4 regions of the Aeribacillus pallidus genome follow, and region 2 is predicted to be linked to each of the others. Evidence: predicted binding sites of a transcription regulator. Region 2 holds the regulator's gene; each other region holds the start of a gene.
The links. Region 2 encodes LexA, which represses DNA repair genes until DNA is damaged. Its sites were predicted from a motif close to CGAACATATGTTCG; they were not measured.

Region 1: ABES52_RS08765 (YhjD family protein) is a predicted target of LexA. The motif match lies at 6,597-6,610, and genes of this name have one in related genera.
Region 3: ABES52_RS10320 (DUF4046 domain-containing protein) is a predicted target of LexA. The motif match lies at 7,112-7,125, and genes of this name have one in related genera.
Region 4: recA (recombinase RecA) is a predicted target of LexA. The motif match lies at 4,374-4,387, and genes of this name have one in related genera.

The regions. Positions count from the first base shown of each region.
Region 1 is NZ_JBCNBW010000035.1:42,807-51,191, reverse strand. Features, by position in the region: gene ABES52_RS08805 (fatty acid--CoA ligase family protein) at 1-847, shown strand, start outside; gene ABES52_RS08800 (enoyl-CoA hydratase-related protein) at 957-1,733, shown strand; gene ABES52_RS08795 (helix-turn-helix domain-containing protein) at 1,781-2,338, opposite strand; gene ABES52_RS08790 (AzlC family ABC transporter permease) at 2,512-3,243, shown strand; gene ABES52_RS08785 (AzlD domain-containing protein) at 3,233-3,538, shown strand; gene ABES52_RS08780 (M48 family metallopeptidase) at 3,761-5,032, shown strand; gene ABES52_RS08775 (IDEAL domain-containing protein) at 5,186-5,422, opposite strand; gene ABES52_RS08770 (competence protein ComK) at 5,591-6,166, shown strand; gene ABES52_RS08765 (YhjD family protein) at 6,183-6,569, opposite strand; gene ABES52_RS08760 (YjiH family protein) at 6,834-8,222, shown strand; gene ABES52_RS08755 (aspartate aminotransferase family protein) at 8,366-8,385, shown strand, end outside.
Region 2 is NZ_JBCNBW010000060.1:68,712-77,096, forward strand. Features, by position in the region: gene glnA (type I glutamate--ammonia ligase) at 1-485, shown strand, start outside; gene ABES52_RS13390 (patatin-like phospholipase family protein) at 903-1,676, shown strand; partial or broken gene ABES52_RS13395 (HD domain-containing protein) at 1,952-2,530, shown strand; gene ABES52_RS13400 (DUF2935 domain-containing protein) at 3,252-4,067, shown strand; gene ABES52_RS13405 (GNAT family N-acetyltransferase) at 4,191-5,027, shown strand; gene lexA (transcriptional repressor LexA) at 5,433-6,053, opposite strand; gene yneA (cell division suppressor protein YneA) at 6,202-6,531, shown strand; gene ABES52_RS13420 (YneB family resolvase-like protein) at 6,546-7,193, shown strand; gene ABES52_RS13425 (DUF896 domain-containing protein) at 7,260-7,493, shown strand; gene tkt (transketolase) at 7,704-8,385, shown strand, end outside.
Region 3 is NZ_JBCNBW010000041.1:23,560-31,944, forward strand. Features, by position in the region: gene ABES52_RS10275 (glycosyltransferase) at 1-110, shown strand, start outside; gene ABES52_RS10280 (glycosyltransferase) at 110-1,459, shown strand; partial or broken gene ABES52_RS10285 (transposase) at 1,589-2,124, shown strand; partial or broken gene ABES52_RS10290 (ISNCY family transposase) at 2,374-2,668, shown strand; gene ABES52_RS10295 (sugar phosphate nucleotidyltransferase) at 2,718-3,461, shown strand; gene rfbC (dTDP-4-dehydrorhamnose 3,5-epimerase) at 3,478-4,041, shown strand; gene rfbB (dTDP-glucose 4,6-dehydratase) at 4,038-5,051, shown strand; gene rfbD (dTDP-4-dehydrorhamnose reductase) at 5,048-5,917, shown strand; gene ABES52_RS10315 (glycosyltransferase family 2 protein) at 5,905-6,972, shown strand; gene ABES52_RS10320 (DUF4046 domain-containing protein) at 7,158-8,385, shown strand, end outside.
Region 4 is NZ_JBCNBW010000048.1:4,399-12,783, forward strand. Features, by position in the region: gene spoVS (stage V sporulation protein SpoVS) at 1-15, opposite strand, end outside; gene ABES52_RS11365 (TIGR00282 family metallophosphoesterase) at 154-954, opposite strand; gene rny (ribonuclease Y) at 1,333-2,895, opposite strand; gene recA (recombinase RecA) at 3,240-4,274, opposite strand; gene ABES52_RS11380 (competence/damage-inducible protein A) at 5,681-6,919, opposite strand; gene pgsA (CDP-diacylglycerol--glycerol-3-phosphate 3-phosphatidyltransferase) at 6,938-7,516, opposite strand; gene ABES52_RS11390 (helix-turn-helix domain-containing protein) at 7,636-8,385, opposite strand, start outside.

The sequences.
Region 1 (8,385 bases), on a different contig from region 2:
TACGTTGTTAATTGTTCCAAAGTTTAGCCCAAAAGAAATTTTCCGCCTAGCGAAGACTTATAAAGCGACCATTTTTACCGGTGTTCCGACGATGTACAATTTCTTATATCAGTATAAAGAAGGGGACCCAACGAATTTATCTACATTGCGTCTATGTATTTCTGGGGGTGCATCCCTACCAGTTGCATTATTAGAAAACTTTGAGAAAAAGTTTGGTGTCATCATTTCCGAAGGCTACGGCTTGTCAGAAGCGGCACCAGTTACATGCTTTAATCCTTTGGACCGTCCGCGAAAACCTGGTTCCATTGGTACATCGATTATGAATGTAGAAAATAAAGTTGTCGATGAACTTGGCCAGGAAGTGCCTGTTGGACAAGTAGGCGAGCTAATTGTTCGCGGACCAAACGTGATGAAAGGATACTATAAAATGCCGGAAGAAACGAATGCGACGATTAAAGATGGCTGGTTATATACAGGAGATTTAGCTAAACAAGACGAAGAAGGTTATTTTTATATCGTCGATCGGAAAAAAGATATGATTCTTGTCGGTGGATATAATGTATATCCGAGAGAAGTCGAGGAAGTGCTGTACCGCCATCCAGACGTCGTTGAAGCGTGTGTCGTAGGCGTTCCTGATCCAGCCTATGGGGAAACGGTGAAGGGCTATATCGTTTCTTCGAATCCAGGGTTAACGGAAGAGGCCATTATTCAATTTTGTCGTGAACACATTGCAGATTATAAAGTTCCGAGATTGGTTGAATTTCTTGATGAACTACCGAAAAATACGACAGGAAAAATTTTAAGAAGGGTATTAAAACAACAAGCAGCACAAGTAGAAGTAAAGTGATTCTAGTATTTACTAATTTCTTTTTATCTACTATTTTAAGAATATTCAAAGGATTTTCTCTTCTTTTGTCGAATTAAGGTGGTTGAACAAAGGGGAGAGGTGATGAGGAATGAACGTTGTGCTGCTTGAACAAAAACAGCATGTGGCGTACGTAACATTAAATCGTCCAGAAATGATGAACGCTTTTAATTACGATATGCTGTTAAAGCTCGAACAGGTAGTGGAATCCATCCGGATTAATCCGGATATTCGGGTCGTCGTCTTTACCGGTGCCGGAGAGCGGGCGTTTAGCGTGGGAGCCGATTTAAAAGAGCGGAAAACATTAACAGAACAACAAGTGAAGCGGAATGTGTATAAAATTGGAGAAGTATTTTCCGCTATTGATGACCTCCCTCAGCCAACGATTGCCATGATAAATGGATATGCGTTCGGAGGTGGCATGGAGTTAGCGTTAGCCTGTGACTTCCGTTTTGCTAGCAAACAAGCGTTGATGGGATTGACGGAAACGAGCTTAGGAATCATTCCAGGTGCCGGCGGGACGCAGCGACTTCCGCGCATCGTTGGGGAAGCAAAGGCGCTTGAGCTAATATTAACGGCGAAAAAAATGACCGCCGAAGAGGCGTATTCCTATGGGTTATTAACCGGAATAATTGAAGGTCATGAACTTTCAGATCAAGTCGATGTATTTGTGCAGCGTTTGCTAGCCAATGGACCGATCGCTGTTCAACAGGCCAAATTTGCTGTGAAACATGGAATGCAAGTAGATTTACAGACAGGTCTTCATTTGGAACGTAAAGCATATGAAATAACCATTCCAACCGAAGATCGTGTGGAAGCATTACGTGCCTTTGCCGAAAAACGGAAGCCAGTCTTTCAAGGAAAATAAGAAAATATAAAACGAGGCAGAGCGATGATCCGTTCTGCCTCGTTTTATTAATCCTCTGTGTAGTAAATCATCATTTGACACATAATGGTTTCGTTGGTGCGATTTTCATACACGTGGTATACGTTTCCTTGAAAGTGCAAGGAGTCACCTTGATTTAACGTATAGACTGTTTCATCAACAGTAATGTGCATCGTCCCCTTTATCATCGTAATGTATTCTTCCATTCCTGGAGCATGACCAGTATTGACATAGTTACAACCTGGGTCAAGCTCAATAATATATACTTCAAACTTTTTTTCGGGGTCAAATGGGATGATAGGATAGACGCGATATTTTCCATCATCTTCGGGAATCGGTTCGTTTTCATGATGCCGAATAATGGTGACAGGTGCATTAGCTACTTTTAACAAAGAAGAAAAGGAAACTTTTAACCCGTTGGCGATTTTCCATAGAGTCGCAACCGTTGGATTTGACTCCCCGCGTTCAATTTGGCCGAGCATGGCTTTACTTACACCTGTTAGCGCGGATGTTTGATCTAAACTAAGGCCGCGGCTTTGTCGTAATGTTTTTAAATTTTCACCGATGGTTTGTTGAATTTTTTTCATTCGTATTCACATCTCCGCTTGTGTAATATAACGCACAAATGTATAATATAGTTTAATAGTCAAAGGAAGGAAATATACTCCTATTATACTAAATTTTTAATGGCAAATAGTTAATGGTATGAATGTAATTATTAACAATTTTAGGTGAGATTAGGGAGATGAGGTGAGAAACTGTGGAATTGCCGGTCGAACAAGTGAAGCGAAAGTCTGAATTTACGAAAGGATTACAGGCAGGGATTAGCATTGGGATTGGGTATTTTCCAATCGCTTTAACGTTCGGACTGTTAGCAAAATCGACTCATTTGTCCCTTTTGGACACCGTGTTGATGAGCGTGATCGTGTTTGCGGGGGCGTCCCAATACATTTCATTGAACTTATTAGCGGCTGGGGTTACCGGATTTGAAATTGTTCTGACGACGTTTATTGTTAATATTCGCCATTTGTTAATGGCGGCCTCTTTAAACGAAAAAATGGAAGAAGATGCCGTGTGGAAAAAGGCGCTTTATGCGTTTGGGATGACCGATGAGACATTTTCGATTGCCGCAACTCAAAAAGGAACCGTGTCATCAGCCTACTTTTTTGGAGTTATTTTTATAGCCTATACTAGTTGGGTGGTCAACTCGGCTTTAGGACATATCGTTGGGGCGAATTTGCCGTCTGTTTTGCAAGAAAGTATGACCATTGGTTTGTACGCTATGTTTATCGGTCTTTTAGTACCGTCAATGAAGCAAAGTGCCAAAGTGGTTCATTTAGCTATAATTGCTGCTTCCTTTAACTCGATATTTGTATTCAGCAATGTGTTATCCAGTGGCTGGGCAATCGTTTGTTCGACCATTTTGTCCTCCGTTATTGTAGAATGGATTGAACAATTTCGAAAAAAGGGGGTTAAGCTTCATGCAGACTAATTTGATTTGGGTCATTTTAGGAATGGGACTGGTCACGTATATTCCCCGAATGTTACCCTTTCTCTTGTTGAAAAACATGGAGCTCCCTGCGTTTTGGCAAAACGTGTTAAAAAATGTTCCTTACGCTACATTAGGTGCACTTATACTCCCAGGTGTATTATTTATTCAAGAGAGTATATGGTATGGTGTCATTGGGGCCGCAACAGCCTTCGTATTAGCTTTTATCGAAATGAACGTAATTGTGGTTGTGCTTGGCTCAATCGGTATGTTAGCACTTGTTTCTATCATTTTTTAAAATGATTTGGTTTTCGGTCAGATTGCTTGGTTTCTGGCATTTTTTTACAAAGTATTGGGACAGTTTCTCAACTAGCCGGACACTTACACCTTAGACCTCTAGACACCTTTGACTTCTAGACCAATTCCTCAGCAATAGGAATGGTCTTTTTTTTATTGCTTGTTCTAAATAAATGATTTTGAACTACAAATAATAAGGAGAAGGACAGGGGGAGGGAATTCGATGGTCCGGAAATGGACGTTTTTTTCAATAGGCGGATATCTTTTATTTGTATTGGTTATGTATGCGTATATATTTCATTGGGCTAATACAAGTATTCCAGAATGGTATGAAGGGACAAGTGCGGACCCAGCGACATTTTTAAATGACCGAGAACTGATGTTAAGTGAGAAGTATTCTGCCATTCGAAACTTTTTATTTTTTTTAGCGACCCCATTTGAATGGTTCATTTACTTTTTCCTGATCATTTGGGGATTTTCACGAAAGTTTGAAGAGTGGGGGAAAAAAACTTCTCGTTTATCGTTTGTACAAACAGCTGTTTATTTGTTTTGGTTTTATTTAGTGGCAACGTTGATTACATTACCATTGAATTATATATCCTACTATTATTCGGTTCAATATGGTATTACAACCCAAACGTTTTCGCTTTGGATGAAGGATCAGTTAATCGATTTTTGGGTCAATTACGTCATTATGTACATTGTCGTTTTAGTACTTTATTGGTTAATGGCACGGTTTCAACAACGTTGGTGGCTCGTTGCTTGGATATTGTCGATTCCGTTTACATTGTTTCTTATGTTTATTCAACCGGTCATGATTGATCCGTTGTACAACGATTTTTATCCATTGCAAAATAAAGAATTAGAAAAGAAAATTTTAACGTTGGCAGAAGAAGCAGGAATACCTGCTAAGCATGTGTATGAAGTGAACATGGCTGAAAAAACGAATGCGTTAAACGCATATGTGACCGGAATTGGTTCCAACTCCCGTATTGTACTTTGGGATACGACGTTAAATCAATTAAGTGAGGACGAAATTTTATTCGTCATGGCGCACGAAATGGCTCATTATGTAGAAAAGCATATTTATTTTGGTATTGCAGTTTATTTACTATTATCGTTTGTCGGGCTTTGGTTAACTGCAAAATGGATGCGAGCCTTTATCACCAAATACGGAAAAACATTTCACTTGGAACACGTTCATCAATTGCGTACCTTACCACTATTCTTTCTTTTTACGTCCATGTTGCTTTTTGCGGTCAGTCCGTTATCAAACGCGGTGTCACGTTATGAAGAAACCCGTGCCGACAAGTATGCGATTGAGTTAACCGAAAATAAAGAGGCAGCGATTGGTACGTTTCAAGAACTTACGAAAGCAAGCCTAAGTCAAGTTCATCCACCATTTTTCGTGAAGCTGTTTCGCTATAGCCATCCGTCGATGTTGGACCGGATCATGATGATTGAAACGTATCCAATCGAAGATGATGAAGAATAATGAATAACCTTTTTTCCTTCTTGCTTATTGCGTGAAGGGAAAAAGGTTTTTTTGTGGTTTTTCTCATCGTCATGGGATTTAAAAGAAGTGTTATAAACACAGAAAAAGATGCCATATACATGGCATGAAGGAAAATGGGGGAAGAAAGAAGAATTAACCGAAACATTCCATAAGCTTAATGTATTGGGAAGAATAATGCATAAATGAAGCTTTGTCGTAGCGATCCAAAGAGGTATCGATTTCGTTGAGTAGGCGCTCTTTTTCTCTATTCAACTGTACTTCATACAATAGCGTGTCGATATAAATGTCCAAAACCGTCCGCTCTTTGTCTTTATTCCAGGTCATCGCACAAGACTTCATTAACTCTGTGTAAGACTTTTCATTTTTCATATCGTTCACCTCTGTTGACCTTTTTTCTATTATATGGTCAATTTGGTGATAAATCAACTGAAAATTTTAAATATTTTGATAAATTATTCTATGTTAAATAAATACAGACAATCTTTACCATTAATGGTACAATTGTAAATATATAGAAATAATAAAGGAGGGTTAGGAGTGCAAGAACGTCGAAGAATGATTGAAGAGTACGAAGTGAATCCACATACGATGTTGCTTTTTCCTATAAAATATGGATCAAAAATTTATACGGAAGTGTTTGAACTATCGGATCAGTTTTTATCTCCATTTAAACCGTTAGATATTGTGAAAAAAAGCTGTGAGTTTTTTGGATCCTCTTACGAAGGAAGGAGGCAAGGAGCAAAGCAACTCATCGGCTCTGGACACAAACCTCCAATCATCATTGATCCTCACACATCTATTTTTCTCTTTCCCACCATGTCTCCCTCGAAGCAGGAGTGTATTTGGATTTCCCATGAACACGTCGTTTCTCATGAGCGGCTAGATACCAACACGACAAGCGTTATGTTCCGGAATAAACAAACGTTTCGACTTCCAGTATCGTACAGTGTTTTCAATTCGCAATTATTGCGCACGGCTCTTTTACGGACAAGACTTTCACAACGAATGGAAGAAATGGAGCGAAGAGCCCATTTTATCTACTTTCCAATGACCAAGACAAAAGCGGCAGAACACGTTGATCCGTATACGTGGTCTGTGGAGAAAAAACATTAGAAAGAAGCGTGAATGTTCATGCTTCTTTCCGTTTGTCGGTGACGGGAAGGTGTCGTTTATATAAATAATGGCGCATCAGTTCTTCGACTTTGTTTCGCAGTCGCGGGTTAAAATAATTATGATGCTCTTCGTATCCTTTGTACAAAAACAAATACATGGTAAACGTGTCGTCACTTTTTAACCGTTCCACTTTCATTTTATTTTTGTGCATATATTTTTTTACATCAGCCAGTTCTTGTTGGATGGCTTTCATCGTTTCTTCAATGAGTTCAATGTATGGTCGTTTTAACTTAAATGGCGCTTGCTCGATAATGGCTAAATCTCGGTTTAATACGGTTAACACCATTGGTAAATAAATCGCCTGTTCTAAAATATTTCGATCGTTTTCAGGAATTCGTGTCATACGAAGCTCCCCTTTTTTCTTAAGTGTCGAACATCTGTTCGTGTATTTATTTTACCCCATTGAACAGAAATAAATCAAGTAATGGACATGGTAAAATATTTCCTTTTTTAAAAGGGAAAGCGACAATCTAGTCGAAAAATAAATGTAGGTATTAAAAAAGATTAGGAGAGAGGGGGGGAGTGTAATAAAATAGATTGCATATTTATGTATAATCTTGTAATATTATTCAAGTGAGGGAATTCATTTTGTTAGAGGGGGGTAAAGATGGAAGCGAGACGAATAAATTCAGTAGAAAATACAGGAGTAAAACAAGGCTTTTTAGCAAAGCAATACTTAAAATTTTTGTTGCCGTCGTTATTAGGAGTTCTCCTCTTCCTTGTTCCTATTCAAGTAAATGGAAAGGTTACGATTGGTCTAGGAGTGATGGCAGATTGGCTGCAGGTGGCCATTGCTGATTACATACCATTATTTATGACAGGTGTTATTTGCTTATCTGCTGCTGGGAGTTTCATCGTAAAAATAATTGATCTGCCTGCGATAAAAAAGAATGCATGGTTAAATAGCTTGTTTGATGTTAGTCCATTTTGGTTGACCTTACGAATCATCGGTTCTTTTTTTGCAATATTTACATTGAACGAAGTCGGCCCGGAATTTATTTGGTCTAAATTGACTGGCGGTGTTGTTCTCTTTGATTTAATCCCTGTGTTAATGGTTTGGTTTTTATTTGCCAGCCTTTTTATGCCGCTTTTACTAGAGTTTGGACTAATGGATTTTATTGGGACGATGGTTCGTAAGGTGATGTATCCGGTATTCAAATTGCCTGGACGTTCGTCGATTGATGCGATGGCATCGTGGATGGGCAGTGGAACCGTTGGTGTATTGATTACGACCCAGCAATATGAATCTGGTTATTATACGAAGCGTGAAGCAGCGGTAGTAGCAACCAACTTTTCAATCGCTTCCATCGCTTTTAGTTTAGTAATTGCCAAGTTTATCAAAATTGATGATATGTTTGTAGAATTTTATTTTACAGTTGTTGTTGCTGGTATCATTGCAGCAATTATTTGTCCGAGAATCCCACCGCTTTCATTAAAAAAAGATACCTACTATGAGCCTGTTGGAAAGCAAATCGATGAGTTTGTGCCAAGCGGTGTTTCCAGTTTCCGCTGGGCAATTGAAAAAGCGGTTGAAAAAGCAGAACAGGTAAAAAGTATTCGTCAAGTCGTTATTAAAGGGATGTACAATGTGGTTGATATTTGGTTTGGATTGATCCCGCTCGTGATGGCATTAGGGACAGTTGCCCTAATTGTTGCAGAATATACACCGATTTTTAACTATTTATCCTATCCTTTTGTTCCATTTTTAAATCTATTACAGCTTCCAGAGGCTGAAGCAGCTGCACCGGCGATGATCGTAGGCTTCGCTGATATGTTTTTGCCGGCTGTAATCGGAAGCGGGATTGAATCAGAAATTACACGATTTGTTATTGCCGTTCTGTCCTTAACCCAACTGATTTATATGTCTGAAATCGGAATTCTGCTCTTGAAATCCAAAATTCCGATTTCGTTTGTTGAACTGTTTATTATCTTTTTACAAAGAACGATCATTACGTTGCCAGTTGCGACTTTAATGGCACATTTATTCTTCTTCTAACCATCATAACAAGATCAAATGGAGCTTTCTTTTTCGTGAGAGATTCGCACTCCAAAAGGATAGGTAGTTTCCATTAAAGCTAGTTTTTGCGACTTTAATTAGAACGAATTCGATAAATGAGAATACACTAGGAGGTAATCATCATGGGTAAAGAATGGAGTTA
Region 2 (8,385 bases):
ACTTTACTGCAGTAACAAATCCAACAGTAAACTCATATAAACGTCTCGTTCCAGGATACGAAGCACCATGTTATGTCGCTTGGTCTGCCCAAAACCGCAGTCCACTCATCCGTATTCCAGCTTCTCGCGGTATGAGTACTCGTATCGAAGTTCGTAGTGTTGACCCATCCGCCAACCCATACTTAGCGATGGCTGTTCTATTAAAAGCTGGTCTTGACGGAATTAAAAACAAACTGACACCTCCTGCACCTGTTGATCGAAACATTTATGTCATGACAAAAGAAGAGCGCATTGAAGCAGGAATCGTTGATTTACCAGCAACCCTTTTCGAAGCGCTTGAACTATTAAAACAAGACGAAGTCATGGTATCCGCACTTGGTAAACACATTTTCGAACATTTCGTAGAAGCGAAAGAAATCGAGTGGGATATGTTCCGCACACAAGTGCATCCGTGGGAACGTGAACAATATTTGCAAATGTATTAATAACAAAATCCCTCAGCGCAAACGGCGTTGGGGGATTTTTGTTTTGCGGAAAAGAATAATCATTTTTTATTCTTGCACCATATGAACGACAGTTATTTTTTGTGTGATGATCGAAATATGGTATTGCAACGTTTGAATAAACATCTAATACCAACGCTGCATAAGTATATAGTAAAAAAATGATTGTTCAGTTGTTGGGGAATGTTAAAGAAAGAATGGCACTCTTTGTTGTTACCCGTGTTTAGCTTTTGTTCTGTAAAGTCTTTTACCTACACAAAATTATTCAGTAACATATTATAATATTTTTACCATAAGTCTCCTCACTTTAAAGAGGTATAGGTGGGAGAGGATTATTAAATGAAAACATGAGCTGATTTAGTGTGTAAACTAATTCTGTGAAGGAAGGACAGAATAGATATGAAAGTAGGCATAGCTTTAGGCGGTGGAGCGGTACGCGGATTAGCCCACATTGGTGTAATAAAAGTTTTAAAAAAGTACGAAATACCGATTGATTTTATTGCAGGCACCAGCATGGGAGGTGCAATTGGAGGCTTAGTCGCCGCTGGTATTGACATTGAAGAAATTGAAGAATTTATCTTGAGCACTCCATCCTATCGATTCATGGATCTCGGAATTCGGAAACGTGGGCTCATAGCAGGAAATAAAATATACGCCATGCTTATCCATTTTTTAGAACAAAAAGGACTTGGGGATATTAAAATCGAGAATCTAAAGATTCCTTTTCGGGCGGTTACAGTAGATATAATAAAAGGAAAAGTTTTTGTTTTTGACGAAGGAAGTCTTAGTTTAGCCATTCGAGCCACCACATCGGTACCAGGTATTTTCTCTCCAGTTCATTATCAAGACAAAGTGTTGGTGGATGGGGGTGTTTTGAATAACCTTCCAGCTGATTTGCTTCGGGAAGAAGAGATGGATGTAGTTATTGCTGTGGATGTCGAAAGAGAACATGAAGAACAGGAGCCACGTAATCTTTTTGAGGTGGTTTATCGTTCGTTCACCATTATGATGACAAGGCAGCGCCGTGCCAATCTTAAGTATGCGGATGTGGTTTTTCGTCCAGAAGTTGGGCACATTTTAGCGTTTGACACAAGCAAAATCCGAGAGTGCATTGACGCAGGTGAACGAGAAGCTCAACACAAGATTCAAGAACTGATGAAATTTTTAGAATGAGGTAATTCATCTAAAACATTAAAAAGGTGGAACAACCATTTTCAACAATTAGAAAAAGGAAACGAGTAAACACTGGGACCTATGTGAGAGTCCTGATGGTTATGGAGGAAATTATCTCTATTTGAATAGAAATCTAAAAAAATAGCATTTTCTCGGATTTACGATAAAAATATTATGTAAATAACATACTAGTCAAAAACAAAACGTTAATTTACAATGAAATACTTTTAACTATATATGGAGGACGTTTTATGATTGAAAAAATCGATAAAATAATGAACATACTCAAACTCTCTGAAAAATTAAAAATGGAATTACGCCACAGTTGGCTATCCAATGGAAGACAGGAAAGCGTTGCTGAGCATACGTGGAGAGTGTCACTCATGGCAATATTAGTCGAACCGTTTTTAGATCAAAAAGTGAATCTCGAAAAATTATTAAAGATGATTATTATCCATGACCTAGTGGAAGCGGAGGCTGGCGATATTCCTGCTTTCGACACAATTAATAATCAAGAACGAAAAGAGAAAAAGAGAATTGGAAGCTCTACATAACATTCACTCCCGCATGAACTGGGTGAAGAGCTATATCGCTTATGGATGGAGTTTGAACATAAAGAAACGTATGAAGCGAAAGTTGCCAATGCCTTGGATAAACTAGAAGTCCAGCTGCAACATAACGAGGCAGACATTTCAACCTGGCTGGAGATTGAATATGCCATGACCTACAAAATGAATCAATACGTTCAGTTTGATAGCTTCCTTACACAATTAAAAGACGTGATTGAAAAAATGGGGGAGGACAAAATGAAGGAAGCGGAGATTGAGGTAGAAAAGTATAAACTACAAGTTTAAATTAATCACTTTTTAGTCGGTTGCGGTGAGAATATAGAATTTACTAAATCAAATATTTTAAGTTTTGGGTATGAGGAAAATCATTTGTTTATGAGAAAATTTCTAATTTTATGAGCACCGATGCCACGTTTGTGGGAAAGTATGTTGAATTTATGAGAAAAATTACTAGGTTTATGGGAAAAAATTTTAGAATTATGAGCACAGATTACTCGTTATGGGAAATATGTTGAATTTATGAGCAAAATTAACAGGTTTATGGGAAAAGATTTAGGATTTATGAGCACTAATGCCAGTTTTATGGGAAAAAATTATGAATTATGAGCACTAATAACACATTTATGGGAAAGTAAATTGAATTTATGAGCAAAAATGACAGGTTTATTGGAAAATTTGTTGGATTATGAGCACAAATGACACATGATGTTAGAAATGAGCACCAAAGACTCGTTATGGGAAAAAATTTTCAATTTATGAGAAAAAAAGTTTTATTTATGGGAAATGATTTTCGTTTTATGAGAAAAAACGATTTGTTTGTGAGAAATTTTATCGATTAATGAGCAACAACGATACGTTTATTTATTCAAATTCACAATAATAATATTATGTAAACATGAACAATTATAGCTCATTTTCTTATTATCTATCTTTTTGAAATTAGATCCTGTAAGAACGCCACCAATACATGAATCGTTTTTTTAAAGAATAAGATGATAGAGGATAAATGAACGAAGGGGTGGCTTTATTGCAAGAGGCGTTTGTTTCAAGGTCGCTTGATGAAATTCGTTTTTGGTCGCGCATTATGAAAGAACATGCGTTGTTTTTAAGTTTAGGATTTCATTACGATGATACTGCATTAATTGAAGAGGCGAGAAGTTTTATTCCGAAATTTGAACGAATTGAAGAGCAACTGGAACGGTTTTCAGTATCGGCCGATCCACAACAAATCGCTCAATTTAATCGACACGTGTATGAAGCGGCAGTTCAAATTTGGGCGTTCAAACGAAAAGTGTTGGAGCTAACGTTACAATGTAAAATTCGGTCCAATAACTACGCTTTATTAATTGATCACACTAGTCGAGAGGCAGCCTATTTTGCTAATCGACTAAAAGAATTAAATGAAGGAAAGCTCACACCAACTCCCGCGTCTGTCATTAAAGAAAACGTCTTTTTCTTAAAAGTAATGGCTGATCACGCGAAATTTATTGGTCATTTGCTCGATCCTTCGGAAAGAAAACTCGTCGAGCAAGCGAGAGAATTTAGCCATGATTTTGATCAATTGCTCTATCAAGCCATCGATTTAGATTCCATGCGACCACAATCAGAAACCAAACCCATTTTAACCCAATTTCTTGATCAAAATCGAGTGTCGGTGGCTTCGCTCCGGAATTTTAAAAAAGCGGCGAAAGAGCTAATTGAAGAGTGTAAAATAAAAAGCAATATTCCTCCACTGTTGGCAGACCATGTGTTCCGAGAAGCAGAAAGATTTCTAATGATTATCGATAGGTTTGATGAATATTTACAATCAAACAATTCATGAACTGTATGTCAAGTATCATTCACTGACTCTTCTTCGTGGGTCAGTTTTTCTTTTATTGAAAACTAGGAGAGCAGATGGTAAAATTTTAAAAAATTCCAAAAATGATTGAATGAGGGGATGGACATGCAGGGGAAACAGTATCACTCAGTACATTTATTTCGTAGACGACTGGAACCATTGCTTCAAAAAAACGAAGCGGCGCACAATTTATTTTACGGCGTTTTGTTAAAAATAAATGAAACCAACTCTCCAATATTTATGGGACTAGTAGAAAAAGAGAATCGAGTCGTCATGGGGTTTTTACAAACGAACCCAGCACAAATCATTGTAGCGACATTTTCTGCATTAGATGAACAGGATTTAGAAGCCATTGCTCTTTGGTTATATCAGCAAAAAATTCAAGTGCCAGGATTGATAGGAAAAATAGAGACCATTCATTCCCTCGTTAAGGCATATGAACGATTGACAAAAGTACAGTACGAGGTCCGAATGAGGCAACGGATTTATCAATTAACGGAAGTCGCACCCCTTCCGAAAGTAAACGGGTTATTTCGAAAAGCCATAGAAAAAGATACTCCAATCATCTGCCGTTGGATTCATGAATTTTGTGAAGAGATAGGAGAAGTAATCACGTTTGAAGAGGCAAAGAAAGAAGCAACCAAATTGATGAAAGAAGAACGAGTTTTTGTTTGGGAAGTTAATAGCCAACCGGTATCAATGGCTTGTTGGACCCGGCCGACGAAAACAAATGTAACCATCAATTTGGTATTCACGCCGAAGGAAGAACGAAAAAAAGGTTACGCGACCGCATGTGTTGCTCATTTATCACAGCACTTACTCAACCAGGGCTATAAAAGTACGTCGCTTTATACCGATTTAGCAAACCCTACTTCCAACCATATTTATCAAGAAATCGGCTATCGGCCGATCTTGGACTCGATCTATTATCGACAGGCATAAATGAAAGATTAAATTGATTCTTATTCCGCTCAATTTGTATCGGGTATGGGCCGGGTGTATATTTACTTACGCAACTAGCAAATGTTCATAGATTGATGTCTGTTAAACGATACTGTTGATTTTTATACATTACGCTTGTGGCGGACGCTTTCCGCGGGAAAGCCGCAAGATGCTTCCCTCGCTACGCTCAAGTATGGGTCTTGCCTGGCTTTTTGTCCCCGCTGGAGTCGCCGCCGTGTGAACAACTTGCTAAAAATCAACAATGAAATAAAACATCCCTTTACAAAATGTGACGTTTAATGGTTTGTAAGTCCATGAACTACAAAATTGATCCAGTCAGTTATAGAAAATGAAATATCACATAAAAAAAGCAAGTTCTTCGGTTAGAAGAGCTTGCCTTATTAATTAATGAATTTGACGGTATACACCAATCACTTTTCCTAAAATCGTTACATTTCGTAAAAAAATCGGTTCTAATGTTGGGTTTTCTGGTTGAAGGCGAATCATATCTTTTTCTTTAAAGAATCGTTTAACTGTTGCTTCATTATCTTCGGTCATTGCTACCACAATATCTCCGTTATTCGCTGTCTTTTGCTGACGGACAATAACGTAATCGCCGTCTAATATTCCAGCGTCAATCATACTATCTCCCATAACTTCCAGCATAAACACTTGCTCATCAGCTGGAGCCAGCCGTTCTGGAAGTGGAAAGTATTCCTCCACATTTTCAATGGCCGTAATCGGTTGTCCAGCGGTTACTTTACCGACAATAGGGACATTGACTACGTTCTGTTTTGGAATTTGATCTTCCTCTAAGTCGAGAATTTCTATTGCACGAGGCTTCGTCGGATCCCGGCGGATGAGACCTTTGCTCTCTAGGCGAGCTAAATGGCCATGAACGGTTGAACTTGAGGCCAAACCGACAGCTTCACCGATTTCGCGAACGGAAGGTGGGTATCCTTTTTTCCGAACTTCTTCTTTAATAAACTCTAAAATATCTTGTTGTCGCTTCGTTAATTTTTTCATCGTTACGCACCTCGATCTCACTTCTGTTGGTAATATTATAGCATGTCTTTCCAACAAATACAAACATAAGTTCGAGTTTTTTGTTGACACCAAACGGATGTTCGTACTATAATCAAATCGAACAAACATTCGGTTGGAGGGATCATGAATGATCAACCTGTTGTGGAAGAAATATTCTTATGTTATGATTCTATTCATCGTTTCGATGATTTTTGGAATAACGATGCTATTTATGACCGAAGACAAAGATGAATCGTTTATGATAATTGTTGTGAACGAAGGAGATACGCTATGGTCTCTTGCGGAACAATATGCCGAACAGCATCACATGACCAAAACGGAGTTTATTCAATGGGTTCAACAAAAAAATGAATTGAAAACTTCATCTGTCATTCATGCAGGAAATACGTTAGTCATCCCGGTAAAAGCAACAATTGACTCATCCCATCACCAGTTTGCCTATGATTCTACTCAATAGACAAGGAGATGCTTATGAACGCGATTCTTTATTGCCGAGTCAGTACAACGAAAGACACCCAAGAAACCTCACTCGAACGGCAAGAAGAAGAATTACGACAGTTAGCAGATAAGTACGGATTTCACATTAAAGCTGTCATTAAAGATCAGGCAAGCGGCTATGAGCTTGACCGCCCTGGAATGATGGAGCTTCTCGATCGAATCAAAGAAGGTTCCATTGATGCCATTCTTATTCAGGATGAAACACGCTTAGGAAGAGGAAATGCGAAAATTGCTCTTCTTCATGTCATTATGAAAGAAGGCGTTAAAGTTTACAGTATGTCCCATCAAGGTGAGCTCCAATTATCGGAATCAGACTCCATGGTTCTTCAAATAGTAAGTATGGTGGAAGAATACCAGCGAAAAATACATAATTTAAAAATTAAACGGGGAATGAAACGAGCCGTTGAACGCGGGTATCGACCGGAAAAAAATTTACCGCGTCATTCATCTGGAGGAAGAGATAAGAAGGAACTTCCGATTCAGGAAATTGTTCGTCTCAGGCAAAATGACCTTACATTTGAGGAAATTGCTGCAACACTACGGGGATTTGGCTATGATGTATCGAAAGCGACTGTTCATCGTCGTTATCAAGAGTATATAAAATCATTTCAGGAAAGCTAAACACTTGTCAAATAGCGATGATTTTTGTAAGATGACGATAGTCTAGAAAGGAAAAGGGGCAAAACAATGCTTTCAAAAGAGAAAATCGCTCGAATTAATGAACTTGCCAAAAAAGCAAAATCAGTCGGCTTGACCGAGGAGGAAGCGAAGGAACAAAGTCGCCTTCGTGGAGAATATTTACAAGCTTTCCGTCAATCCATGAAAAAAACGATTGAAAATGTACGCATTTTCGATCCAAATGGGGAAGAAGTGACTCCGAAGAAACTTCGTGACATTCAATTGAAGAAAAAATATCATTAATTTTCCAACAAGCTCGAACAGTAAAAAATGGTTCGAGCTTTCTTACTTTTATTAGAGTTTGACCGAATTTAAGCTAATTTTTATTGAACAATAGTCTAAAGCTAACGTTTATATTGGTAAGACGTCTGATTTCTTATTCTTTTCGGTTGTTTTCCGTTGAAAAGGGGATTAATATTATAGAGTAAGGTTATTATAGAAAGGATGTATATCATGTTTGATAAAACGGATCAACTCGCGATTAATACGATTCGTACGTTATCGATTGATGCGATTGAAAAAGCAAATTCTGGACATCCAGGTATGCCTATGGGGGCAGCACCAATGGCATATACGCTTTGGACGCGTTTTATGAATCATAACCCAAAAAACCCTCAATGGTTTAACCGTGACCGATTTGTCCTATCTGCTGGTCATGGCTCGATGCTATTATACAGTTTGCTTCATCTATCTGGATATGATGTAACAATGGATGACTTGAAAAACTTCCGTCAATGGGGTTCAAAAACACCAGGGCATCCAGAATTCGGTCACACTCCAGGAGTTGAAGCAACGACTGGTCCACTTGGACAAGGTATTGCTATGGCTGTCGGTATGGCAATGGCGGAGCGTCATTTAGCAAGTGTTTATAACAAAGAAAACTTCCCTGTAATTGACCACTATACATACACCATTTGCGGTGACGGGGATTTAATGGAAGGAGTTTCTCAAGAAGCAGCATCTTTAGCAGGTCACTTAAAACTTGGAAAATTGATCGTTCTTTACGATTCAAACGATATCTCATTAGATGGAGAACTTCATAAGTCTTTCTCTGAAAGTGTGAAAGATCGCTTCTTAGCATACGGATGGCAATATATTCGTGTAGAAGATGGCAATGATGTAAACGCGTTAGCCA
Region 3 (8,385 bases), on a different contig from region 2:
TGCTCTATTATGGAGAAAACGAATTGGCAGAACAATTTTTACAGCAAATTCAGCAGCCTGACGAAGCAGTATTAGATTTATTAAGGGCTGCAAGAGGAGAGTCTTTGTGATGAATGACAAAAAAATTGCGTTTATTTATTGTGTTAATAATCGAGCTTTATATGAAGAATCTGTACGGTATGTGAAATCTCTTCATGTTCCAGAGGGATATGAAATTGAATTTATTGCTATCGAGAGTGCTTCAAGTATTGCTTCAGGGTACAACCAAGGAATGAGGCAGACAGATGCAAAGTATAAAGTGTATTTGCATCAGGATGTGTTTATAGTTAATAAAAATTTCTTATATGATATTATTGCTCTTTTTGAAAAGTATCCTAAATTAGGGATGATTGGAGTAGCAGGAGCTAAAACAGTTCCGAAAAATGGAGTTTGGTGGGAGAGCACTCAACGATTTGGAAAGGTTTATGACAGTCATACAGGAGAAATGAAGTTATTAAGCTTTAAGGATACCGAACTAGATTATGAACCCGTTCAAGCTATCGATGGATTAATAATGATTACCCAGTATGATACCCCGTGGAGAGAAGATTTGTTTACGGGTTGGCATTTTTATGATCTCTCCCAATGTCAAGAATTTTTATTAGCCGGTTATGATGTAGGAGTTGTGCGCCAAAACGAGCCGTGGTGTGTTCATGACTGTGGTATAGTGAATGTGAAAAATGGATTTGATGATTATCGAAAAAAATTTATTGATGTTTATGGGGAAAATGTTCAGAGTTTAAACAAGAAATTTTCCCCCACAAAAAACAACAAACTTTTTCTAGTTTTAACCTTACATCGCTCTGGTTCTAGTGCAACAGCTGGTGTTATGAATTTACTAGGGATAGATATGGGCAAAAATTTGCTTCCTGCAAGTGAATCTAATAAGAAAGGGCACTTTGAAAATAGAGATTTTGTCATTAAAAACGAGCAAATTCTTAATAGTATTGGTGCAAGTTGGTATAATCCTCCAAATAAAAAAAGATTATTAGCTGTTATGATTAATCCACAGGAAATAAGGTATTTTTTATCCAAACAAGTAAAACCTTTTTGGGGATTAAAAGATCCAAGAACATTATTAACATTGGATCTATGGCTTCCTTATTTAAAAGAAATTTCTGATATCACCTATGTATTCGTTTCACGTCCATTCGAACAATGTGTTCGTTCTCTTGCAAAAAGAGAGAACATTAGTTTGAGTGATGCAGTAAAGATTCTGGCACCTTATTTACAAAATTATTATGAATATAAAGAAACTCTTACCAAAAATAATGAAGATGTAATTAGCGTTAATTTTGAAGAGCTTATTGAAAAACCTGAAAGGTTTGTTTCAGAAATTAATAAAAGATTAGGAAATCCAAGTTTGGAAAATATTGATAAAGTAAGAGAGTTTCTCGACAAAAAATTAAAAAATTTTTAGTTCTATTTGAACGTGTTGCAAAACACATAACCTATGCATAAATGTACGCAAAAAACCCACTTTTTTTAGAAATAATATACAGTGACCAAATACTTAATCCCAAAAGGTGGACACTTTCATGATTTCCAATTTTGTTATGGACATGCAATCGATAGCGAAACAGATCCTTATGCGACAGGTTGACCACTGATTCCGAAAAAATCATTGTTAAAATGTTTCTTTTTAAAAAGCTATTTTTCCATTGATTCTTTACGTCAGTTGGTTGAAACACTCGATAGATTTGGCTACTTTCAGCGTATTTGTGGACTCAAAGAGGTTCCGTAGCTTTCTACGTTTTCACGTGCAGGCAAGTGGTTTCAAGAACAGGAATTTTTTTCTGTTTTAACACCCAACTTCTGAAAGATTTAGGAAATTGACATCCAAAAGTGGTTATCATTTACAGTATGGTACCCCTAAGCAGTCTTTGTGGTTCTCAAGTAAGATGGGAAATATCGATTCGATATCAATGGTTTTAAATTACATCTTCGTACAACAGCAGAAGGAATCATTTTATCTCATGTCTTCACGACTGCTAATCTGATGCAACAGTGGCATCGGAATTATTTTAGTCTTTGTAGTCTTTGTAAGAATGGAACATCGAGATTGCGCTTGGTGATGTCGTGTATTGTTGATGGCAATTAAGAATTGTAGTGTTTGGCAATTAAGCATATGCATGAATTATTGCATATTTACCGCTTTACATGGAGTGGCGGGCATGATAGGCTGGTATGCCTTGCAAAGTCCTGTGGCTTGCCTCCTTTGCCAGAAAGCATGCCCGCAGAGGCTCCATGTCAAGCGACAAGAGGTATGAAATTTTATACAGATAATTGTATATACTTATTTGCTATTTAATACATTTTTTAATTGCCAAAAACATGTATGACAGCGAGCACATCCGTAAAACGGCGGAACAAGTCGAAATCTTTTTCGTCTCTCCGATTAACCGCCGCAATTGGTGATGAGCGAAAAGATGCCTATGGTCGGTTCATTCCTGTTTTTTTGAAAACAAGACTTTGGAAGTGGCTGTTTGGTCTTCGCAGTGTCATCGAACAAGTATTGAACTAATTGATGATCAAGGAGTTAGAACAACCATGGTGGTATGGGTTTCATCGCTATCTGTTGAATGTACAATTATGCATACTCATGCACAATTTTGAGTTTTTACTCTAGTTTTGCAACATCTATTAATTTCTTAAATCATTTGCAGGAGGATTACTAAATGAAAGGCATCATCCTCGCAGGTGGAACAGGTTCTCGCCTTTATCCACTTACGAAAGTAACAAACAAACACTTGCTGCCAGTCGGCAAATATCCGATGATTTACCATGCAATTTATAAATTGAAAGAGGCTGATATTACTGACATTTTAATTGTGACTGGACGCGAACATATGGGGGACGTTGTTAATCTGTTAGGCAGCGGTTCTGAATTTGATGTTCAGTTTACATATAAAGTACAGGATCAAGCTGGTGGAATTGCGCAAGCGCTAGGATTATGCGAAGCGTTTGTAGGCAATGATTTAATGACGGTTATTTTGGGAGATAATGTATTTTCCGATAGTATTGTTCAATATGTTAAAGATTTTAAAGAACAAGGAACGGGAGCGAAAATTTTAATTAAAGAAGTTGAGGACCCTGAGCGATTTGGGGTACCTGAACTTGAAGGTGATCGAATTAAGAGTATTGAAGAAAAACCAAAGAAGCCGAAAAGCCGTTATGCGGTTACAGGAATTTATATGTATGATGCTAAAGTATTTGACATTATTAAAACGTTAAAGCCGTCTGCACGAGGCGAGTTAGAAATTACCGATGTGAATAACGCTTACATTGAACGGAATGAACTGATGTATGATATTTTGGATGGATGGTGGACGGATGCCGGTACGCATACATCCTATTTGCGGGCTAATGAACTTGCGAAAGATGTAAATTTTGGTGGTTTGTTTAATAAAAACATGAAATAATCGAAGGATGAATGGGATGAGAGTTATTCAAACAAAATTTGACGGTGTGTTTGTATTTGAGCCTACCGTTTACAAAGATGAGCGTGGTTTTTTTATGGAAAGTTATAATGAACAAACATTTCGTAAATTAGGTTTCGACCTTCGATTTGTGCAAGATAACCATTCTCTTTCCGTAAAAACAGGAACGATTCGTGGGTTACACTATCAACTAAATCCAAAAGCCCAAACAAAACTAGTTCGTGTTACTCGCGGTGCTATTTATGATGTGATCGTTGATATTCGTAAAGGTTCACCGACGTTTGGGAAATGGCAAGGCTTTATTTTGAGTACGGACAATAAACGACAATTGTTAGTTCCTAAAGGGTTCGCACATGGTTTTTGTACATTGGTAGAGAACACAGAAGTTCAATATAAAGTTGACGAATATTATTCACCTGAGCATGATCGAGGGATTCTTTGGAATGATCCAGCGTTAGGGATTGATTGGCCAGTAACTGATCCTGTTCTTTCGGAAAAAGATGCAAATCATCCACTGTTAGCGGATGCAGAAATTAATTTTGTGTGGGAGAGAACTCTATGAATCTTCTAGTAACCGGTGGAGCAGGCTTTATCGGTAGCAATTTTGTGCGTTATATGTTGAATAAATATCCTCAATATAAAATCGTTAATTACGACTTATTAACTTATGCTGGTAATTTAGAAAATTTAAAAGATATTCAAGAAAATCCACAGTATGTCTTTGTTAAAGGTGATATTAGAAATTATCAACTTGTTGATTATATTATAAAGTCTCATCATATTGATGTAATTGTTAATTTCGCTGCTGAATCGCATGTTGACCGCAGTATTTCTGACCCAAGTGTTTTTGTTAAAACAAACGTATTGGGGACTCAGGTATTGTTAGATGTAGCGAAGGCGAACAATATTCAAAAGTATGTCCAAATTTCTACGGATGAAGTGTACGGCAGTTTAGGAGATACAGGGTATTTTACGGAAGAAACTCCGCTTGCTCCAAATAGCCCTTACTCAGCAAGTAAGGCCAGTGCGGATTTACTTGTAAGAGCATATCATGAAACATATGGATTAAACGTGAATATTACACGTTGCTCGAATAACTATGGACCATATCATTTTCCAGAAAAGCTAATTCCATTAATGATAACAAATGCATTAGAAGGTAAAGATCTTCCTATTTATGGTGATGGTCAAAATATTCGCGATTGGCTTCATGTTAAAGATCACTGTGCCGCTATTGATTTAGTTATTCATAAGGGCAAGTCAGGAGAAGTATATAATATCGGCGGACATAATGAACGGACAAATAACGAAATAGTCCATTTAATTGTTGAAAAACTTGGAGTTTCAAAGTCGTTAATTAAATATGTAGCGGATCGTCCAGGGCATGATCGCCGCTATGCAATCGATCCTACGAAAATTATGACAGAACTTGGTTGGAAACCACAATATACGTTTGACAAGGGAATTGAGGAAACTATTCAATGGTACATCAATAATCCAGATTGGTGGAAACGTATTAAATCCGGAGAGTACATGACTTATTATCAAAAGCAATATGGTGAAAGAGAATGAGTAAACAAAAAATATTAGTTACTGGCGCCAAAGGACAACTCGGTACAGATACGGTCAAATTGCTAAAAGACATGGAATATGAAGTATATGGATATGGCCGAGAAGAACTCGATATAACTGATTTTAAGCAAGTTAAAAATGTTATTGACCATATCCAACCTAATGTCGTTATCCACGCTGCTGCTTATACAAAAGTAGATACAGCAGAATCCGAACCAGATCAAGCATTTTTAGTTAATGCATACGGAACAAGAAACATAGTCGTAGCGTCAGAACATATAGGCGCTAAGTTTGTTTATATAAGCACCGATTATGTGTTTGACGGCACCGCGAATGTGCCTTATAACGAGTTTGCTTTTACGAATCCGATAAGCGTATATGGAAAAAGTAAACTAGCCGGTGAACAGTTTGTAAGAGACCTTCACTCTAAATTTTTTATTATTCGAACATCTTGGGTTTACGGAGAACACGGAAATAATTTTGTGAAAACAATGTTAAAGCTTGCACAGGAACAAAAAGAATTGTTCGTGGTTGATGACCAGATTGGATGTCCAACTTATGCAGTTGATTTAGTTAGCTGCATTTTTCAACTTATTCAGACTGAAAAATATGGAGTCTACCATATTTCTAATTCAGGCCATTGCTCTTGGTATGAATTTGCAAAAGCTATTTTCGAAGAGGCTAATGTTAACATAGTAGTTAATCCATGTAAAACAAAAGATTATCCAAGATCGGCTCAACGCCCTGCGTATTCTGTATTGGATCATGTGGCTTTACGATTAAATGGCTTTAAGGAATTAAGGCATTGGCGAGAGGCATTAAAGGAATTTATTAAAATTTATGGGGTGAAACCTTGTCAACATTAGCATTAGTCATGATTGTAAAGAATGAAGAACGGCATCTTAGCCGTTGTTTGCAAAGTGTCAAAGATATTGTCGATGAGATAGTTATTGTCGATACAGGATCTACGGATCGCACAAAGGAAATAGCTTATTCATTTGGTGCTAAAGTATTCGATTTTGAATGGATTAATGATTTTTCCGCTGCTCGGAATTACGCACTTGAAAAATCTACAAGTGATTGGAACTTAGTATTGGATGCAGATGAATATATTATTAATGATTGCGGAAGCATTATACGTAACTTTATAGAAAAAAACGACAGAGTAATTGGTCGGATTAAAAGGATTGATGAATTTATTCAAGATGGCGAGAAGAGGTATGCACAGTCTTATCTATCTCGATTACTGCCTAAAGGGGTAAAATATGTCGGAAGCATTCACGAACAGGTAGAGTCTGATTTACCAAGGAAAAACTTGGATATAGAAGTGTATCATGACGGATATATTCATACAGATAAAACGGATCGAAACCTCAAGTTGTTGTTGCTAGAAGCTGAGAGACGACCGCTTGATGATTATATTTTGTATCAAGTAGGAAAACAATATAAGTTGCAGCAACAACTGCAACAAGCGGAATTATATTTTGAAAAGAGTTATCATCTTGCTCCATTCCAATCATGGTACCGCCATAGTCTAGTTATTGATTATTTATATACGAGTATAGGAAATAAATCGTTCGAGAAAGGCTTAAAATTGATTGAAAACGAGCGTGACAGATTTGCCGATTCTCCAGATTTCTATTTCGCATGTGGTTTATTTTATATGGACTTAATTTTTAGCAATGTTAATAAATATATTCATTTATTTCCGTTCATTGAAAAATCTTTTCTTCGCTGTTTAGAAATAGGGGATACGGATAAGTATGACAGTGTGAAAGGTACAGGAAGTTTCCTTGCTTCTTACAATTTAGGAGTATTCCATGAGGTTCTTGGTAATACTGATAAAGCCATTTCATTCTATCAACAAGCAGCCAAAGAACAATATGAAAGAGCTATAAAACGCTTAGAACTTTTAAGGTAGTTCTTATAGAGATTGGCTTAATCTAATTATAATGCCACAAGCAGCTTCAAAGTTACTTTTGCTAATTTGGTTCTTAGAAAATAACGAATAACCAATCAGAGAGTCTACCATTAGTAGGCTCTATTTTTTAGGATTGAACAGAACATATATTCGTATTTATGTTATAATGAAATAGAGGTGATCATATGGATGATCTAAATTATTATAGAAGCATTTGCCATTCCGAGTTATCTCAACTACCGCTTGTGAATCTCTATAAGGAAGTTAGCATTGGAAAAAGAAAGGTCCTTCCTTCAGGCACGTGGGAAAAAGACGAAAATGTGATCATTCTTGTTCGTTATGCATTAGAAGTGAATCTTGGTTTGAAGAAGGAACAAATCCCCAAGATCAACAGAGCCATCATAAAGGAACAGAAGCTTTGGGGAGCTTTAAACCGTTTTAAATCTATTCCTAAATTAATTCAATTTGTATATCCCGGCCGATATAATGAGTTTGATTTCAGTCGAGTGCCAATTAATTACTGGAGCGATACTCAAAATATACGAGATCGATTGGAATGGTATTTGCGAAGAGAGGGGGTAAGGATAGAGGAGATACCGCAAAAAGTGAATTATGATTTGTTAATTAAATGGGGAATTTCTAACCCGCTAAAGCGATATGGTGATTCTCCGTTTCGCTTGATCGATACTTTATACCCCGGTGTATTTAAAGAAACAGATTTTAAAAAAATTCCCCATCGCTATGCAAACAATAGCAATTTTTTGAGGGAACAATTCCTAGATATGTTGACGAAAGAAAACATCTCCCTTGAAGATGCCTCAAAGAAAGTAACTCAACAGATGCTGATTAAATACCGCTTTAGTGGTGTTTTAAAAAAGCATCAAGGTTCCCCATCGAAATTGATGTCATATCTTTTTCCAGGCTTATTTTCTGCTGATAGCTTTCATATGAAACCAAATGGTTACTGGAAAGATATTTCGAATGTGAAACGTGCTATCATGGACTTGATTGAAAAGGAAGGAATAGCGGAAGAGGATGTTCCAAAGTTTTTTACGAAAAAAAGGTTAATGCAAGAGGGATTAGGTGGACTGTTACATGAATATAACGGCTCTCCAATTGAAATTGTGAACGCTGTCTTTCCGGGAAAATATGAGATTACAGAGTTCCAGCGGGTACCTAATCAATATTGGTATTCTCAAAAAAATAGAGTGCAAGCATTAAGAACTTTTTGTGAAAAGAGAAAGATTAGTAGAGAGTCGTTGCCGCTTTTAAATCGTGCATACTTCCAAAAACATTTCCCCAGATTTATCAGTATGGTCGATCGGCATTATGATAGTAAATTTTACCGTTGGATTATTGAGTCATTCCCCGAATATACATTTCAGCCTGAGGAATTTAATTTGTTAGTCGGGA
Region 4 (8,385 bases), on a different contig from region 2:
TTTTAATATTTCCATTTTTGTTCCTCCTTGTCATTTTCCCCATACCGAATGTCCATTAAGAGTGACACATATGGTAGAAACGATTCCATTGCTACTATATTCACCCATCTCCGGACATATGCCTGCTTGGACAAAATTTTGGAGGAACCTTTTTTATTCAGAAATAAACGGATGGTCGTCGTTAATTAAAATTCGGTTGATTTGCGTTGCCTTCCCCGTTTTATCGTCTACATGAATGAGGCAAGCACTAAGCTGTCTGCGACCTTCTTTCGGTACTTCAAACCGAACCGGTAAGCTCGTTAAAAACTTCCGGATAACTGCTGTACGTTCCATTCCTAATATCTCATCGTAAGGACCCGTCATCCCCACATCTGTCAAATATGCCGTTCCATTCGGTAAAATACGGTTATCAGCCGTTTGAACATGCGTATGCGTTCCTATAACCGCTGACACTTTTCCATCCAAGTACCAGCCCATCGCTTGTTTTTCGCTCGTTGCTTCCGCGTGAAAATCAACAAAAATAATTGGTGTTCGTTCTTTAGCAACGGTAACTAACCGGTCAGCTACGACAAATGGGTCGTTGAGAGCTGGCATAAACGTCCGCCCTTGTAAATTGATGACCGCTACTTCTATTCCGTTCACTTTCACAAATTGCATCCCTACTCCTGGTGTTCCTTCAGGAAAATTTGCTGGACGTACAAGATATTTAGCGTCATCAATAAATTCAAAGATTTCTTTATTATCCCAAGCATGATTTCCAAGGGTAATGACGTGTGCTCCAACGTCTAATAATTGTCGGTAAATTTTTTCCGTAATACCACGTCCTCCTGCCGCATTTTCACCATTGATGACCGTTACATCAGGACGATATTTTTCCTTTAATCGTGGAACATATTCTTTTACCATCTCACGGCCAGGAGATCCAACCACATCTCCGACGAATAGAATTTTCATGTAAATGCCCTTTCTACAGTTTTTTCTTTTTTATTGTAACATAATTGTAACAAGTTTCACTATGCTCATCTATTTATGTATAGGCTATGTTATATGTCATTGTTGATTTTTAGCAAGACATGAAGCGAAAGGCAGCGACTCCAGCGGGAACAAGAAGCCGCAAGACCCTTACTTGAGCGAAGCGAAGGATGCGGCTTCCGGCTTGCCCGCGGAAAGCGTCCGCCACAAGCGTAATGTATGAATATCAACAGTATCGTTTAACAGACATTCATGCCAATTGCCATTGGCACATCGATGAATGAAATAACAGTAAAAGTTATCTACAGTTATTTTAGGGTAGAGCCTATGTATAAAATAAAACGGTGGAAATCCACCGTTTTATTTTGCGTATTCAACAGCTCTCGTTTCACGGATGACTGTAACTTTAATATGACCAGGATAATCAAGTTCTTCTTCAATGCGTTTACGGATGTCACGAGCCAGACGATGTGCTTCAAGATCATCGATTTGCTCTGGTTTTACTATGATACGTACTTCCCTACCTGCTTGAATGGCGTATGATTTTTCTACGCCATCATAGGATTCAGAAATTTCTTCAAGTTTTTCTAGACGGCGAATGTAATTCTCTAACGTCTCACTACGTGCACCTGGACGTGCTGCCGACAACGCATCGGCTGCGGCCACAAGAACAGCAATGATGGACGTTGGTTCTGTATCACCATGGTGGGAAGCAATACTATTAATCACGACAGGGTGTTCTTTATATTTCGTTGCTAATTCCACCCCAATTTCTACGTGGCTACCTTCAACTTCATGGTCGACGGCTTTACCGATATCATGAAGCAAACCAGCACGTCTCGCAAGCGTTTCATCCTCACCTAATTCGGCTGCTAAAAGACCGGCTAAATAAGCTACTTCCATCGAATGTTTAAGAACGTTTTGTCCGTAACTTGTACGGAACTTCAAACGCCCTAGTATCTTGATTAAATCTGGATGAAGCCCGTGAACTCCAACTTCAAAAGATGTTTGTTCACCAATTTCACGAATGTGTTCATCCACTTCTCGCCGAGCCTTATCCACCATTTCTTCAATTCGCGCTGGATGAATACGTCCGTCCTGAACTAGTTTTTCAAGGGCAATTCGAGCCGTTTCGCGACGAATTGGATCAAATCCAGATAAAATCACCGCTTCTGGCGTATCATCAATAATTAAATCAATACCTGTTAACGTCTCTAACGTGCGAATGTTTCGACCTTCTCGCCCGATAATGCGACCTTTCATTTCATCGTTTGGTAAGTTGACAACGGATACGGTTGTTTCGGCCACATGTTCCGCCGCACAACGCTGAATCGCTAGGGAAAGAATTTCTTTCGCTTTTTTATCCGCTTCTTCTTTCGCCCGCGTTTCTTGTTCTTTAATCATCACGGCAATATCGTGGGCTAATTCTTGTTCGACACGCTCTAGAATAATAGTTTTTGCTTCTTCGCGAGTGAGACCCGAGATGCGCTCCAGTTCAGCTTGCTGTGTACGTACCATCTCGTCCACTTTGCTTTCCATCTCTTCAATATGTTGTTGTCTTTCGTTCAGAGATTCCTCTTTCTTTTCTAATGCCGCTTCCCGTTTATCTAGCGTTTCATCTTTTCGATCGAGGTTCTCTTCTTTTTGCAATAAACGATTTTCTTGTTTTTGCAATTCGTTTCTTCGTTCACGAAGTTCTATTTCCGTTTCTGTACGAAGTTTATGAATCTCATCCTTTGCTTCTAATAGGGCTTCCTTTTTTAATGCTTCCGCCTCGCGCTTAGCATCATCTAGTATTTGTTCCGCTGCACTTTTCGCCCCAGCAATCTTTTGTTCAGCAAGGATTTTTCGAATGAAATAACCAACAACTACACCGACGATTAGGCCAAGCAAAATGGAGATGATGTTGTCCGTTCCACCCATCGCATTCACCTCCTTCTTGCTATGAACTTCTGTCATGTTTTACACATGTCGGCTGGTACATTGTTCATGGTCAATATACAGCGCAAAGGCATGTTTCATATTCGAAAAAAATGTCAAATATACATACTAATTTTAAAACTGTGGTATTTTCTTGTCAAGTGAAACTCCTTGCACGAATCCCCTTTATTTCCACTTATTTTCATCACTTGCATTTTTCCCCCTATAGAAACAGCTGGTATTTTTCTTGAAACATCGTTGATCAATCGAACAATGATTCCAATATAAACGAAAAGGATGACGAAATACGTCATCCATTTTTAGAATGTCTTATAGGGTCAGACAATTTATTCTTCTAAGAGTTCAAATTGTTCTCCTTCTTCAGCAGAAGTAGGGGTTTCTAATCCATAATGCTCACGAATTTTCATCATGATTTCATGGCAAAGGTCTGGATTTTCTTTCAAGAATTGCTTTGCGTTTTCACGTCCTTGTCCGAGGCGCTCTTCTCCGTAAGAATACCATGAACCGCTCTTTTGAATAATGTCAAGTTCTGATCCCATATCAATAATTTCGCCCTCTTTAGAAATTCCTTCTCCGTACATAATATCGACATCAGCTGTACGGAATGGAGGCGCCACCTTGTTTTTTACGACTTTAATTTTCGTTTTATTACCAACCATATCGTTTCCTTGTTTTAATTGTTCGGCACGACGTACTTCTAAGCGAACAGAAGAATAGAATTTTAATGCGCGTCCACCAGGTGTCGTTTCAGGGTTACCAAACATGACACCTACTTTTTCACGAATTTGGTTAATGAAAATAGCAATCGTCTTTGATTTGTTAATCGCACCGGAAAGTTTACGCAACGCTTGGGACATTAGGCGTGCTTGTAAACCTACGTGGGAATCTCCCATCTCACCTTCAATTTCTGCTTTCGGTACAAGCGCAGCGACTGAGTCGATGACGATAATGTCGACAGCTCCACTTCGTACAAGTGCTTCTGCAATTTCTAGCGCTTGCTCTCCAGTATCCGGCTGAGAAAGTAAAAGCTCATCAATATTAACTCCAAGCTTTTGTGCATACACAGGGTCTAATGCGTGCTCTGCATCGATAAAAGCCGCTTGTCCACCTAGCGCTTGAACTTCTGCAATGGCATGAAGAGCTACCGTTGTTTTACCTGAACTTTCAGGACCGTAAATTTCGATAATACGCCCACGAGGGTACCCCCCAACACCTAAAGCCACATCTAAAGCTAGCGAACCGCTCGGTACAGTTGAAATTTTCCGCTCGGATTGTTCCCCTAGCTTCATAATGGACCCTTTACCAAATTGCTTTTCAATTTGTTTCAATGCCATTTCTAAGGCCGCTTGACGATCACTCACTCTAGTTCCTCCTTTATTTCATCCCGCATGCGGGTATCATCTCAAAACTGAACCTATCTTTACTATAAACGTTTTTTTTGCATTTGCCAAGTAAAAAATCGAACATTTATTCGATTGTTTTTTTCCATTATATAACTTCAAATGAGAATTTTAGGAACAACATGCATAAAAATGTAGAAAAATTTTATTGGGATTCTTTTTTTTAATAAATATCTGAAAAGTCAAATAAAAGTCTTAGCTTTTTTTGTGAATTGCTTATTTGTTAGGCTTTTTACTCATAATTATCGGGTTTTTGCTCTTAACTTCCGTTTTTTGCTCATAACTAGCGGGTTTTGCTCTTAACCTCCGAATTTTTGCTCATAACTTCCGGTTTTTTTCTCATAACTTGCGATTTTTTACTCTTAACTTTCGGGTTTTGCTCTTAACTTGCAGTTATTACTCATAACAAGTGGTTTTGGCTCATAATTCCGGTTTTTGCTCATACTACCCGGTTATTTCTCTTACCTTCCCGGTTTTTGCTCTTAACTTCCAGTTTTTTTTCTCATAACTTGTGATTTTTTACTCTTAACTTCCGGGTTTTGCTCTTAACTTGCAGTTAGTGCTCATAACTAGCGGGTTTTGCTCATAACTATCGGATTTTTGCTCATAATTCCGGTATTTGATCATACTACCCAGTTATTTCTCTTACCTTCCCGATTTTTGCTCTTAATTTCCGGTTTTTTTCTCATAACTTGCGATTTTTTACTCTTAACTTCCGGGTTTTGCTCTTAACTTACAGTTATTGCTCATAACTAGCGGGTTTTGCTCATAATTCCGGTATTTGCTCATACTACCCGGTTATTTCTCTTACCTTCCCGATTTTTGCTCTTAATTTCTGGTTTTTTTCTCATAACTTGCGATTTTTTTCTCTTAACTTCCGGGTTTTGCTCTTAACTTGCAGTTAGTGCTCATAACTAGCGGGTTTTGCTCATAATTCCGGTATTTGCTCATACTACCCGGTTATTTCTCTTACCTTCCCGATTTTTGCTCTTAATTTCTGTTTTTTTCTCATAACTTGCGATTTTTTACTCTTAACTTCCGGGTTTTGCTCTTAACTTGCAGTTATTGCTCATAACAAGTGGTTTTGGCTCATACTTCCCGGTTATTACTCTTATCTTTGCGGTTTTTACTCTTAACTTGCAGTAATTGCTCATAACCAGCATTATTGGCTCATAATTCCAGTTTTTGCTCATATTTACCCGATTTTTGCTCTTAACTTCCGAATTTTTTCTCTTAACCTATGAAATTTTTCTCATATTCGAGTAGATTTACTCATTCCCATTCAAAATTACCCTTAGTTACCGTTTTCTTCTCTTAACAACACTCACCAAAAAGTAAAAAAGCGACCATTCAATTGGCCGCTATGGTTATTTACCTAGTTTTTTTAATAAATAATAACAACCATATTTCACTGCTCGGGAGCGAATGCTATTTCGATTTCCCACTAATTGCAATTGATAGGCGGTTGTCCCTTCTTTCTTATTAGAGATCCCAATCCAAACCGTTCCAGGAGGTTTTCCTTCCAGTGAAGCAGGACCGGCAACACCGGTAAAACTAATGCCGATTGTTGCATTGAATTGCTCTCGAATCCGCTCGGCTAATTCTTTCGCACACGCTTCACTAACGGCACCTTCGTTTACAATGGTTTCTTTTTGAACGCCAACTGCATTCACTTTCGCTTCGTTCGAGTAACAAACGACGCCCCCTTTAAAAATTTCGCTTACCCCAGAAATACTGGCGAGTTCTGCTTGAAATAAGCCGGCTGTCAAGCTTTCAGCACACGCAATTGTACAGTTTTGTTCCTTCAATTGTCGGACCGTCTGCTCCATTAATGACGTCTCATTATACCCGTACAGATATTTCCCCACACGAGCTCGTATCATTTGCTCCACTTCGTCTATGAGCCGATTTGCTTCCTCTAAAGAAGTGGTTTTCGCTGTTAACCGAAGCGTTACTTCACCGTCTTTCGCTAGTGGGGCAATCGTAGGATTGCTTTGTTGGTCAATAAAATCAGCAATCTCTGTTTCTAACTGTGCCTCACCAATTCCGAAAAATCGGAGCACTCGTGAGACGATTTGTTCATTGGATTGCAACTGCTCCTTAATTGCCGGCAACCCGTATTGAGTAAACATTGGTTCCATTTCTTTCGGCGGCCCTGGAAGAAGCATGTATGAACGCCCCTGATGAGTAAGAAACATTCCCGGTGCCATTCCAACATCATTTGGCAATACGCGACACCCTTCAAGAACAAGGGCTTGTTTTTTATTGTTTTCCGTCATTGGACGTTTCACTTTTTGGAAATAGGAGGAAATCACTGCCAAAGCCTGTTCGTCCATGATTAATTTTTTCCCTAAATGTTTCGCAATGGTTTCCTTGGTCAAATCGTCTTTCGTTGGGCCAAGGCCTCCCGTGAATATGATTAGATTTGCTCGGCGTTCCGCTTCCTCAATGACTCGTTGTAACCGATTAGGATTATCACCAACGACGGTATGAAAATACACATTCACTCCAATTTCAGCTAGCCGTTCGGACAAAAATCGGGCGTTCGTGTTCACAATTTGGCCTAACAGTAGTTCAGAACCAACGGCAATAATTTCAGCATTCATTCGAATTAGCCTCCATCCTTACTTGGAATGGCGAAAAACGTGACGGTTTTTATAAAAATAATCCCAACCTGACCAAATGGTGAAGAAAGTGGCTACCCAAAGCACAATGTCCGCAAACGGAAACGAGATGCTTGAAAACGGAATGTTATGTAATAATAACGCGGAAATCGCAACAATTTGCGTCCACGTTTTAATTTTTCCAAGCATATTGGCCGCAACCACTTCCCCTTCACCCGCAAGGACAAGGCGTAAACCGGTTACTGCGAATTCACGACTTATGATAACAATAACGATCCACGACGGAGCAAATCCAAGTTCGACAAGAACAATTAATGCACTTGAAACGAGAAGTTTATCAGCTAACGGGTCTAAAAATTTCCCTAAATTTGTAACTAAATGATATTTTCGTGCGTAATACCCATCAATCCAATCGGTCGTCGAAGCGATGATAAAAATCAAGGCACCGATGATATGTTCGACCGGAATCAATTCATTAAACCAATCGACAGTCCCCCATTGAAAATCCACTAACATAAACAATAAAAAGAGGGGAATTAATAATATACGTGAAATCGTAATCTTATTTGGCAAGTTCAAATCCATAACCCCCAAACATTGGTAGTCTCTCTTTTTTAGGCAAATACTATCATACTTCCATCATAAAAATCAAGACGTGAGAAAAGGTAGCTCAGAAACTTGAGCTACCAACTACAAAGCTACTCTGTTGGTGGAGTAAATGTGATTGTAATTGTTTGAACATCTCGTTCTGTTGGTGATATCGCATATTGTAACGGCTCACCATTTACTTGAATTTCCGTATCCGGTGCCCGTCCGATGCGAATACGGACTTGTTTTTCATTTGACATATCAAACGTGACGCTTTGTTTTTGATTTGGGCTTTTCGGGGATTGGACTAATGTTTCCCCAAGTAATTGTTTATTATTTGAATCATATACTTCAACCCATGTTTCACCTAACGAATTAATTGTTAATTCAAACGTGTCCGTATTCACTAGTTCATATGTGGTTGACGACCCCTTCGTTTCCAAAACGTTCAATTCTTGCTTCGGTTCTTCAACCACTTCTTCAGGTTCATCAGCTTGTTGGTCTTCTTCGTTATTTTCTTCTTCCTCTTGGTCAATACTTTCAACAGGTAAATCGGCTCCGTTTGCTTGTTCAATATTGACTCGATCTTGATAAGCCGGATCTTCTTCCACTACATCTGGAGAAGAACCTGCGTACTTTTGGACGAGATAATAGACAAGTACGAGAGCACCTACAATAAATAATCCAATCAACGCTTTTGGAGCCCACTCCACCCACTTAGATGATCCAGGTGAAAGTTTCTTTCGTGATTGAACCCGAGAGAGTTGAGAAGGCAACTCATCATGGATGGCACTTGGAATTTCGTTTTGATATTCTTCAAAAATTTGGTCAGGATCAAGTCCAACCGCTTCCGCATATTG